2 regions of the Methylobacterium sp. CM6244 genome follow, and region 2 is predicted to be linked to the other one. Evidence: riboswitches for the same ligand, from Rfam matches in the RefSeq annotation. Region 2 holds a riboswitch; the other holds the start of a gene.
The links. A riboswitch is a leader RNA that binds a small molecule or an ion and turns the genes downstream of it on or off. The one in region 2 is predicted to bind thiamine pyrophosphate.

Region 1 (5,853 bases), 1.8 Mb from region 2:
TCAACCCGTCGTTGCGGGTATCGCTCTCCACCATGGCGAGGCGGCCTATGGAAATGTCGGATCGGGCGCCCGGCTCGACTTCACCGTCATCGGCCGCGATGTGAACCTTGCAAGCCGCCTCGCGCGCCTGAACAAGACGCTTGGAGAGCCGCTTCTCATGTCGAAACCGTTCGTCGATTTCCTCTGGGACGAGTCGGAAGCTCTCGGCGAACACGACCTCGATGGATTCGCCGAACCAATGGGCGTCTATCGGCCCGGGAGAACACCTGTGCCCGTCTGACACGGGTTCTTGTATCCTGAGCAACCATTAGTCTTTTGCCATGGCGTGTCTCTGGCGAGGACGGTGTTTGCGTAAGTGAGGAGCTTTCTGGCGCAGGCGACGAGACTTTTCTGGTGGGATTTTCCGGCGTCCTCGAGGCGTTTGTAGAGTCGGACGAGGGCGTCGTTCCATCGGAAGGCGGCGGGCAGGGCTGCGGCGTAGAGGGCGGTTCGAACGGTGGCGCGTCCTCCCGCGATGCGGCGCTGGCCCTGATGTCGGCCGGAGCTGTGATCGAAGGGGGCGAGACCGGCGAGGCTTGCGGCCTGCTCGCGGGAGAGGTCTCCGAGTTCGGGCATGCGCACGATGAGGGTGAGGGCGGTGCGCGGCCCGATGCCGGGAACGCTGAGGACGAGGTCGAGGCGTCGGGCGAGATCGTCATGGGCGCGCAGGGCGGTGACGAGGGCCTTGATCCGCGCCGCGCGCTCGGCCTTGAGACACTGGATCTCGGCGGCGATGTGCTCGCGGATGCGCGGGTCTTGATAGGCCTCCCGCCGTGTCTCGAGGCGGACGACGTCCTCGTCGATCTGCTCGACGAGGCGCAGGGGCTCGGCCAGGGCGACCAAGCGCGGATCGTGGGCTGGCCTGCCGGGTCCGTGAGCCGCCGTGCAGGCGGCGATCAGTCCGGCATCGATGGCGTCGGTCTTGGCCCGGCGCAGGCGAAAGGTCGCGTAGGCGCGGACCTGCCGGGGCTGGAACAGGACCACGTCGAGGCCCGCCTCGCGCAAGGCAGCGGTAGCCCTGCGCTCATAGCCGCCGGAGGCTTCGAGGCCGACCCGGCCGATCCCGAGACGGATCAGCACCGCGACGAGTTCGGCCCGCCCCTCCCCGGTGTTGGGCAGGCGCCAACGCTCGTCGCATCCGTCGACGGCAAGGTCGAGCCAATCCTTGCCGACATCGATCCCGGCTACGGCCGGACCGGTCTTCGTGCTACTGTTTGTCATCTTCGTCGACCCTGCCTTGCAAGCGAACCACGACGTTCAGGCAACCATCCGGGTTCGATGAAGAGGCCGACCGCGATCTTGCTCAGGAGCAGCCAAAAGGCTCAGGCGCCACCGATCCGACGGCCGACCGCCCCACTCCGGACGGCCATCCGGGGTGGGGCATTCCTCACGGAACACGGCGACCATAATCCAAGTCGCTATTGCAAGGCTCCCCTGGGGATTGACCGAGGCGCGATCGTTACCCACATGATGCTCGTTCCAGGGAGATCCCCGTCAAGGGGCTGAGAAACCGATGAGCTTGGGCCATGAGCCTGGGCGGCGCGGAAATCCTTTGAACCTGAACCGGCTCATACCGGCGTAGGGATTGGACCCCGGGTTTCTCTCGAAGGGAGCTCGGCACGCTTCGGATCGGAGCTGAAGGACACCAATCTTTGCGAAGCATCGCGGAGGTTGTTTTTGAACGTCTCAGCTAACCCGACCATCGGTTCCCGCAGAGCGACGGGTATCGTCATTGATAGCAACGCGTTGCCAACCCGAAGCGACGTCGTCGTTGTGGGCGCCGGATTGATCGGTCTCTCTTGTGCGTGGCGTCTGGCTCAAGCCGGGCTGAGCGTCACGGTCATCGAGCGCGACACCGTCGGCGTCGGCGCGAGCCTCGCCGCAACGGGGATGCTGGCACCGGCTGCGGAGCATGAGCCGGGTTCGGATCCTCTACTGCCTCTGGCGCTTGAGAGCCTGGCACGCTGGCCGGGCTTTCGCGACGAACTCCAAGCCGCCTCGGGTATCAGCATCGACTACCGGGAGGAGGGGACTCTCGTCGTAGCCATCGGACGCGATGAGGTCGACCGCCTTCGATTTCGGCACAACCTGCAGATCCGGTCCGGACTTTCCGCCCGCTGGTTGCCGGGGTCGGAGGTTCGTGCTTTGGAGCCTACCCTACGCCCCTCCGTGACGGCTGGTCTGTTCTGCCCTGACGACCATCAGGTCGATCCACGTCTCGTGATGGCCGGGCTCACCCGCGCCAATCAGGCTGCCGGTGTCACAATCGTCGAGCAATGCGCAGTGGAGGCGCTCGATTGGGTAGGCGACCGGGTCTGCGGTGCCGCCACGTCTCGCGGGCATATCTCGGCGGCGACCCTGATCCTTGCAACCGGTGCCTGGAGCGGCGACGCCAGCCTTCTTCCCGATGAACTCGCTTTGCCGGTGAGACCGTTGCGGGGTCAATCTCTGGCGCTGAAGACTACAACACGGACGGGCAATCTCTCGCACATGGTCTGGACCGAGCAGGTCCATATGGCCCCGAAGGCAGATGGCCATCTCATCATAGGCGCCACGGTCGAGGATTGCGGCTTCGTCCCCGGCGTCACCGCCGGTGGTCTTTATGCGTTGTTAGAGGGAGCGCGTCGGGTTCTACCCGGCATCGAGGAGATGGAGGTCGAGGCAGTCTGGAGTGGTTTTCGGCCAACCTCCGACGACGATGCGCCGATCATCGATACTCTGGCTCCTGGCCTCGTGGTCGCCACCGGGCATCACCGCAACGGATATCTTCTCGCTCCAGCCACGGCCGATTGCGTGGCCGAGCTCGTTACCACCGGCGCGTTGCCCGATATCGCAAGCAGTTTCGGTCTCGCTCGATTCCACCGATCTGAGCAGCGTGAGAGGAGGGCCTTCGCATGAAGATCAGCATCAACGGACAGCCTCGCGAGATCGAGGCCGGAGATGTGTCGGCGCTCTTCCGGCTCGAGGCGGAGCAGACCGGAATTGAGAGCCCGCAGGGCATTGCCATCGCGGTGAACGGCATGGTCGTTCGCCGGCGGGATTGGGAGACGACCGCCATCACGGAAGGCGACAAGGTCGAGATCGTGCGTGCCATGCAGGGCGGATAGCCGGAGGACAATCATCATGAACGGACGTACGATCGAAACCGCTGCGGACGATGCATTGGTCATCGCCGGCGTGGCCTTGAGCTCCCGCCTCTTCATCGGCACTGCGGGTTATCCAACGCAGAGCATCATGGTCGATGCGGTCGAAGCATCCGGTGCAGAGGTCGTCACCGCCTCGATTCGCCGCGTCTCGCTGCAAGGCCATGGTTCGGATACCGTGCGACGCCTGAAGGGCTATCGTTTCCTGCCCAATACTGCCGGCTGCGAGACTGCTCGCGATGCGATCATGACCGCGGATCTCGCCCGTGAAGCCCTCGATACGAACTGGATAAAGGTCGAAGTCATCGGTGACCGGGAAACGCTCTACCCGGACGTGTCCGAATTGCTGGCCGCCTGTCGCCATCTTGTCGATGACGGGTTCGTCGTCCTGCCCTATTGCAATGACGACCCCGTCGTATGTCAGCGGCTCGCTGATATCGGCTGCGCGGCGGTGATGCCGATGGGCTCCCTGATCGGCTCTGGTATGGGGGTCGCCAACCCCGCTAATCTCGAACTGATCTGTCGGCGGGCCAGTGTGCCGGTCATTGTCGATGCCGGAATCGGCACCGCTTCCGATGCTGTGGTCGCCATGGAGCTCGGCGCGGCGGGCTGTCTTCTCAATACCGCTGTGGCCAAAGCGGACGATCCGGTTCGCATGGCTCGCGCCATGCGTCATGCCGTCGAGGCCGGTCGCCTCGCCCATCTTGCTGGGCGAATCCCTAAGCGAGGCCGCGCTGATCCGTCGAGCCCGCAGCTCGGTCTCGTGGGCTCGTGACGCCGAAACCATCAGGTCTACTCGTCGTAACGGACCGGACGGGGAGTGACATCCCGTTGGTTGAAAGGGTCGAGGCGGCCCTCGCCGGCGGTGTCCGCTGGATCTGGTTCAGGGACCGCGATCTCGACGCGGCCTCTCGCCAATCCCTTGCCGAAGACCTGATCATTCCGGTGCGTAGGATGGGTGCCGCTTTCATTGTGGGGGGAGACGTGGCGCTCGCCTGTGCGATCGGAGCAGACGGTGTCCATCTCAGTGGTGGCGCTAAGCGAGAGGATATCCTTTCGGCAAAGCAACAACTTCCATCCGTATGCCTGATTGGCATCTCGGCCCATTCTCCAGCCGAGATCGACAGGGCCGCCGAGCTGGGCGTGGACTATGCGACCCTTAGCCCAATTTTCGAGACGCAAAGCAAGCCGGGATACGGGCCCGCACTCGGGCCGGCTGCGCTCCAATCTGATCGTAGGCGTGAGATACCGGTCCTTGCCCTAGGGGGAATCAGCCCGTTGAATACCCGCGCCTGCCGCAATGCCGGTTTTGCCGGAATTGCGATCATGGGCGGGGTCATGAGGGCCAAGGATCCGGAGGGGGCGGTACGTGCCTATCGCGAAGCCTGGGAGGCTCCGGGCTAGCGCGGGGCAGGCCCGTAGGGAGGACGTGGGATAGCCCGGTGCGCCGCGCGCAGAGCGGCCGACCACCGCTCCCGCAAATCGTGGAAATATGACTCTCCCGCCTCGATCCGATGGCTCACCTCGAGGTCGAGGGCATCGCGTCGGCACACGGCGATATCGATCGGCAAACCCACACCCAGATTCGAACGCATCGTCGAATCCATGGAAACGAGGCCCACCTTTAGGGCGTCATAGAGGTCCGTCTCGAACTTCACGGCCCGATCGAGAATAGGCTTGCCGTATTTATGCTCACCAATCTGAAGGAACGGTGCGTCGGTGCTGCACTCAATGAAGTTTCCGGCCGAGTAGATGAGAAACAGGCGCATCGGCTCATTGCCGATCTGACCGCCGAACAGCAGCGAGATGGAGAATCGCAGGTTCGCTGCCTCGAACCCGGCCTTCTCGATCGCACGCACACGGCGGATCGCCTTGCCGATGAGCTGGGCCGCCTGAAACATCGTCGTGGTTTCGGTGATCTTCAGTGTAGGTTCGCCGTCATCGCCAGAGACGCCCTCGGCCAACATGCTGAGAACCGACTGCGTCACAGATAGATTGCCAGCCGAGGCCAGCATCATCACCCGTTCGCCCGGCACGTTGAAATGATGCAGCTTGCGATAGGTCGAGATGTCGTCGAGTCCCGCATTCGTGCGGGTATCGGCAACCATCACGAGTCCTTCCTCGACGAGGAGCCCGACGCAATAGGTCATGATACCGATACCCCCGATGGCCCGAGAATCTCGAGCCATGCCTCACGATGCGACAGATTAAACCTGGACGGCGGCTTGGACCTGTTCGACGCGAAGCTTTACTTCGAGCGTTTCAGTCCCGCCACCCATCCGACTGCCTCTGATCGGTGCCGCACCCAAATAATCCAGCCCGATGGCGACACGGATATGCGCCTCGGTCGTAGCGATACCATTTGCAGGGTCGAAACCTACCCATCCAAGGCCGGGCACCAGGGCTTCCGCCCAAGCATGCCCCGCTCCCTGGTCCTCCCCGCCTTCGGCGTGGAAGAAATAGCCCGAGACGTAGCGGGCGGGAATCTCGAGATGTCGCGCGGCCGCGATGAAAATATGGGCGAGATCCTGGCAGACGCCCTTTCCGGCGGCGAAGGATTGCGCAGCGGTGGTGCTGGCGCTGGCCGGACCCGGCTCGAAAGCGATCGTGTCGAAGACAGCGGCAAGGAGGCGGTGGAGGCAGGGGAGCACTGAGGAATCCCCTTCGTCGA
Region 2 (5,853 bases):
GCAACGAGTGATGCGGGGCTTCTCTTGTCGGATGAGGCTGAAATGTCTTCGCTCTTGGTGCAGGTCTTCCGTGCAGTTGCTATTGCGGGCAGCGGTGACGCTGACCGTCATTGCCCAGATAGGTGCCCGATCGCTGATCGTAGGAGCGGAAGCGCTGGATGCAGTAGGCGACGTCCTGATCGGACCCGCCGACATCCTGCTGAACCTCGACGGCGCCACCATAATAGGCTGGGGCATAGCCGCCGCCGTAATAGCCACCGTTATCGTAGTAACCGCTGCCATAGCCGTAACCGATTCCGGCTCCAGCCAAGCCTAGCCCCAAACCAAGACCGAGTCCGCCGTAGCCGTATCCCCGGCCGTAGCCACGATTGTAGCCATACCCGCGGTGATGACCGTAGCCGCCACGGTTGAAGCCACCGCCGGAGTTCGGACCGGCGGCGATCCCGCCCTGTCCGCGTCCACCGCCCCAGCCTCCCTGGCCAGCGCCCCCCAAGGCAGCGGGACCGCCGCCAGCACCGCCACGGCTCAAGCCGCCACCGCCCCAGCCTCGCCCACCACCGCCCGCAGCCGCGAGTCCCGCGCCACCAGCACCTCCACGGCTCATTCCACCGCCGCCCCAGCCGCCGCCTCCACCACCCGCGGCGAGCCCACCGCCGCCACGGCTCATGCCACCGCCGCCACCGCCACTACCCCAGCCGCCTCCGCGAGCGTCGGCGGTTGTCGGAACGAACGCGACCGCGCCGAGCAATGCGGCGGATGCGAGAATGAGTTTGTTCATGGAACGCCAGCCTGATTGTTTTTTGGAATTGATGACTGACAACGCGCCGTCAGCAGGGAAGGCTCCATTATGGGAGGGCCTTTGACGGACTGAAATATGCCGCACCGAAAATGGACTGTGCTTGCGGATGAAATCGAACACTACGGTCGCGGAGAGCTTAACGGCCCGACCCGAACGATCCGCGATCGGCGCGACGTCATCGTTGCCGTGGTGGGAGTCCTTGCATTCGACTGGGGATGTCGGCTCCGGCGATTGACAAAGGCGCGGCGAACGCAGACTTTCGAATCGTTCCGAGGGGGGCCCCGTTCAGGGGGCTGAGATAGGGCCGCAGCCCTGACCCTTGAACCTGATCCGGCTCATACCGGCGGAGGGACGGGAACTACGCTTGGGTTGTCTGCTCCAAACGAGCGGGTGCCCGTCGTCCTGACGTACCGTTGCGAACCGGATCGCCTCCCACGCCAGGAGCGAATCCGATATGAACGCACCCGTCCTTCCCAAAGACCTTTCCGGACAAGAACCCGCCAAGGGGCAGCCGCAAGCGGTGACCACCGGCCCGATCATGGGCTCGCGCAAGGTTTATGCGAGCGTGGCTGGCCGTGACGACATCCGGGTGCCGTTCCGCGAGGTCACGTTGAGTGATCCGAAGGAGGCGCCGGTGCGGGTCTACGATCCGTCTGGCCCCTATACCGAGACCGATGCCCGGATCGACCTGAATGCCGGCCTGCCCCTGCTGCGCGACCCGTGGATCGCCAAGCGCGGCTACGCCACGATCACGCCGCGCGCGGTCAAGCCCGAGGACAACGGCTTCGTGCCGGAGGACAAGCTCGTCGCCCCCTGTCCGGCGACGCGCCAGATCCGCAAGGCCGGCCCCGGCCAGATGGTGACGCAGTACGAGTTCGCCAAAGCCGGGATCATCACCGAGGAGATGATCTACGTCGCCCACCGCGAAAACCTCGCCCGCGAGACGATGCTGGAAGGCGCGCAGACCGCGCTGGCCGACGGCAACAGCTTCGGTGCCTCGCTCCCCGCCTTCATCACACCGGAATTCGTGCGCGACGAGGTGGCGCGCGGCCGCGCCATCATCCCGGCCAACATCAACCACCCCGAGGTGGAGCCGATGGCGATCGGCCGCAACTTCCTCGTCAAGATCAACGCCAATATCGGCAATTCGGCCGTGACCTCGTCGGCAGCGGAGGAGGTGGAGAAACTGGTCTGGGCGACCCGCTGGGGCGCCGACACGGTGATGGATCTCTCCACTGGTCGAAACATCCACAACATCCGCTCGTGGATCGTGCGCAACTCGCCCGTGCCCATCGGCACCGTGCCGATCTACCAGGCGCTGGAGAAGGTCGGCGGCGATCCGCTGAAGCTCGACTGGGAGGTCTTCAAGGATACCCTCATCGAGCAGGCCGAGCAGGGCATCGATTACTTCACCATCCATGCGGGCGTCCGCCTCGCCCATGTGCCGCTCACCGCGCGCCGGGTCACCGGCATTGTCAGCCGAGGCGGCTCGATCATGGCGCGCTGGTGCCTCGCCGGTCACCGGGAATCGTTCCTCTACGAGCGGTTCGACGAGATCTGCGACATCATGAGGGCCTACGACGTCTCGTTCTCGCTGGGCGACGGCCTGCGCCCTGGCTCCATCGCGGATGCCAACGACGCGGCGCAGTTTGCGGAACTCGAGACCCTCGGCGAGCTGACGAAGATCGCCTGGGACAAGGGCTGCCAGACCATGATCGAGGGTCCCGGCCACGTGCCGATGCACAAGATCAAGGTGAACATGGAAAAGCAGCTGGAGGAGTGCGGCGAGGCGCCGTTCTACACCCTCGGCCCGCTGACCACCGATATCGCACCGGGCTACGACCACATCACGTCGGGCATCGGCGCCGCCATGATCGGCTGGTTTGGCTGCGCCATGCTCTGCTACGTCACCCCGAAGGAGCATCTCGGCCTGCCCAACCGCGACGACGTCAAGGAAGGCGTCATCACCTACAAGATCGCGGCCCATGCCGCCGATCTCGCCAAGGGCCATCCGGCGGCGCAGCTGCGCGACGACGCCCTGTCACGCGCCCGGTTCGACTTCCGCTGGGAGGACCAGTTCAACCTGTCGCTCGATCCCGACACGGCGCGCGCCTACCACGACGAGACCCTGCCGAAGGACGCCCACAAGGTTGCGCATTTCTGCTCGATGTGCGGCCCCAAATTCTGCTCGATGAAGATCACGCAGGATCTGCGCGCCGAGGTCCTGGCGATGGAGGCGGCCGGTCAGGTGTTGGGCGAGGCGACGCCCATGAGCCAGGCCGAACGCGAGGCGGGAATGGCGGCCAAATCCGCCGAGTTCCAGGCCGAGGGCGGCAAGCTCTACGTCGACGCGGCCGAATAGGCCGCCTCGCCTCACCCTCTCGCGCCCGGCGCGAGAGGGCATTACCCCGTTGTCAGGCTCCGCGTGCGTAGCGGCTGACGGCGAGGTCCGGGGTGGCGATGTCCGGCGTGCGGCCGGAGATAAGATCGGCCAGCACCCGGCCCGAGCCGCAGGCCATGGTCCAGCCCAGGGTGCCGTGGCCGGTATTAGTGTAGAGGTTCGACAGGCGCGTTCCGCCGACGATGGGCGTGCCGTCCGGCGTCATCGGCCGCAGGCCGGTCCAGAACGTGGCCTGCGAGAGATCGCCGCCCGCCGGGAACAGATCACCGACGGAGCGGACTAGGGTTTCCCGGCGCGGTCCCCGCAGGACCGCGCTGAAACCGGCGAGCTCGGCGGTGCCGCCGACCCGGATGCGGTCGCCGAGCCGGGTGATCGCGACCTTGTAGGTCTCGTCCATCACCGTCGAGACCGGGGCGGCGTCGATATTGGTGACCGGCAGGGTGAGGGAATACCCCTTCACCGGATAGACCGGCAGGTCGATGCCGAAGGGCCGGAGCAGAGCCGGGGTGTAGCTGCCCATGGCCGCCACATAGGCGTCGGCGGTCAGCACCTCGCCCGCTGCCGTCGCCACGCCGCTGATCCGGTCGCCTTCGCTGCGCAGGCCTGTGATGGCCGTGCCGTAGCGGAAGACCACACCAAGGTCTTCGCAGAGTGCGGCGAGCCGCTGGGTGAAGAGGTGGGCGTCGCCGGTCTCGTCGCCGGGGAGCCGCAGGCCGCCGACGAAGGTCCCGGCCACCCGCGCCAGGGCCGGCTCGGCCATGATGCAACCGGCGGGCTCCAGCACCGCGTAGGGAACGCCATAGGCGTCGAGGACGCGGGTGTCGTCCCCGACATGATCGAGCTGCTTCTGCGTCCGGAACAGCTGGAGCGTGCCCTGCTCGCGGTGATCGTAGGCGATGCCGGTCTCGGCGCGCAGGTCGCGCAGCACGTCGCGGCTGTATTCGGCCAGACGCACCATCCGGCCCTTGTTGCGCTGGTAGGCTTCCTCCGTGCAATTCGCCAGCATCCGGGCGAGCCAGCCGTAGAAACGCGGCTCGAAGCTCGGCCAGACCACGAGGGGCCGGTGGCGCATCATCAGCCACTTCATCGCCTTGAGGGGAATGCCGGGCGCCGCCCAGGGCGCCGAATATCCCGGTGAGACCTGGCCGGCATTGGCGAAACTCGTCTCGAGCCCCGCCGCCGGCTGGCGCTCCAGCACGGTGACCCGGTGGCCGGCTTTGGCCAGGTAATAGGCCGAGGTGACGCCGACGACACCGCCACCGAGGATCAGGACATGCATGGCCGGCGTTCCGTAGAGGGTCGGGGTTAGGGTCCGGAATGAGCTTGGCACCCCGAGCGGGCTCGCATGGGCGGGCCAACACGTCACCTTGCTCAGTCCCTATGGCGTGTCGCAGGTTTCAGGCCGCAGAAGCGGCGACACTCGTTGCGAAACCCGCCCAGGGCCTGTTCGATCGGGTTTTCCAGCGGATGCTTGTGCCAGAGCAGATCATCCCAGCAGACCACCTCATCCTGAGGCGCCCTTTGCTTGAGCAAAGGGCCTCGAAGGAGCCCTCCAGTCGTCTCCCGATCCCTGGAAGCCTCCTTCGAGGCCGCTACGCGGCACCTCAGGATGAGGTTAAGCTCTAGAATAAGAACTCAAACGGTTGTCAGAGTTCGCCGGTGAGGAACTGCGCCCGGCCGTGGCCGAAGGACCAATCCTCGTCGGTGTTCTCCACCGTGGAGACCATGACGTCGGCCGGGGCGATGCCGCAGGCGGCTTCGAGCTTCTCGGTCAGCAGCTTGTAGAACAGCTGCTTCTTCGCTTTGCCGCGCGGCCGGGTGATCATCTGGACCACCACAACGTCCTTGGTGCGCGGGATGTCGAGCCCGGTATCCTCGACGATCATCCGCGAGGGCTTGTGCTCGGTGACGATCTGGTAGCGGTCGCCCGGCGGGACGTTGAACGCCTCCAGCATTGCCTCGTGCGCGGCGTCGAGGAGCGTCTTCAGTTCGGAATCGGTGCGGCCTTCCAGGATATCGAAGCGCATCAGGGGCATGTCGGTTCAACCTTTGAAGAGAATGGAACGGGTCACGGGCCGTCTATCGGGAGTGCGCCGGCCGCCGGTCAGGCTTCGGCGCGGATGAGACCGCGCAGCATCTCGATCATGCCGGTGATCTCGGCGGGGGTCGAGATGAAGGGCGGGCCCATGGCGATGGTGTCGCCGGTGAAGCGCAGGAGGATGCCTTCGCGCAGGCCGCGCTCGAAGATCCGCAGAGCGCGCGCGCCGGGCTGGCCCGGTGTCGGTTCGAGATCGACGGCCGCCGTCAGGCCGAAATTGCGGATGTCCTTGATGCCCGGTTCGTCGCGCAGCGTGTGGACGGCCCCCTCGAGGATCGGCTCCAACTCGCGCACGCGGGCGAAGAGGTCGCCCTCCTCCATCAGGTCGAGGGAGGCATGGGCGACGGCCGCCGCCAGGGGATGGCCCGAATAGGTGTAGCCGTGGAACAGCTCCACCGCCGCGGCCGGCCCGGTCATGAACGTGTCGTAGATCTCCTTGCGGACGATGACGCCGCCCATGGGCACGATGCCGTTGGTGATGCCCTTGGCGAAGGTGATCATGTCCGGGATCACGCCGAGGCGGTCAGCGCCGAAGGGCGCGCCGAGGCGGCCGAA

Region 1: linked by a shared signal. The riboswitch ahead of thiO (glycine oxidase ThiO) and the one ahead of thiC (phosphomethylpyrimidine synthase ThiC) in region 2 are both predicted to bind thiamine pyrophosphate.

The regions. Positions count from the first base shown of each region.
Region 1 covers NZ_CM139247.1:2,310,721-2,316,573, forward strand. Annotated here, with positions in the region: gene ACYQML_RS10670 (adenylate/guanylate cyclase domain-containing protein) at 1-280, shown strand, start outside; gene ACYQML_RS10675 (IS110 family RNA-guided transposase) at 247-1,260, opposite strand; TPP riboswitch at 1,512-1,642, shown strand; gene thiO (glycine oxidase ThiO) at 1,717-2,937, shown strand; gene thiS (sulfur carrier protein ThiS) at 2,934-3,146, shown strand; gene thiG (thiazole synthase) at 3,163-3,957, shown strand; gene ACYQML_RS10695 (thiamine phosphate synthase) at 3,954-4,586, shown strand; gene ACYQML_RS10700 (hypothetical protein) at 4,583-5,332, opposite strand; gene ACYQML_RS10705 (transglutaminase family protein) at 5,390-5,853, opposite strand, start outside.
Region 2 covers NZ_CM139247.1:534,909-540,761, reverse strand. Annotated here, with positions in the region: gene ACYQML_RS02535 (BA14K family protein) at 80-778, opposite strand; TPP riboswitch at 1,062-1,168, shown strand; gene thiC (phosphomethylpyrimidine synthase ThiC) at 1,254-3,161, shown strand; gene ACYQML_RS02525 (D-amino acid dehydrogenase) at 3,214-4,530, opposite strand; gene ACYQML_RS02520 (tautomerase family protein) at 4,847-5,236, opposite strand; gene aptA (omega-aminotransferase AptA) at 5,305-5,853, opposite strand, start outside.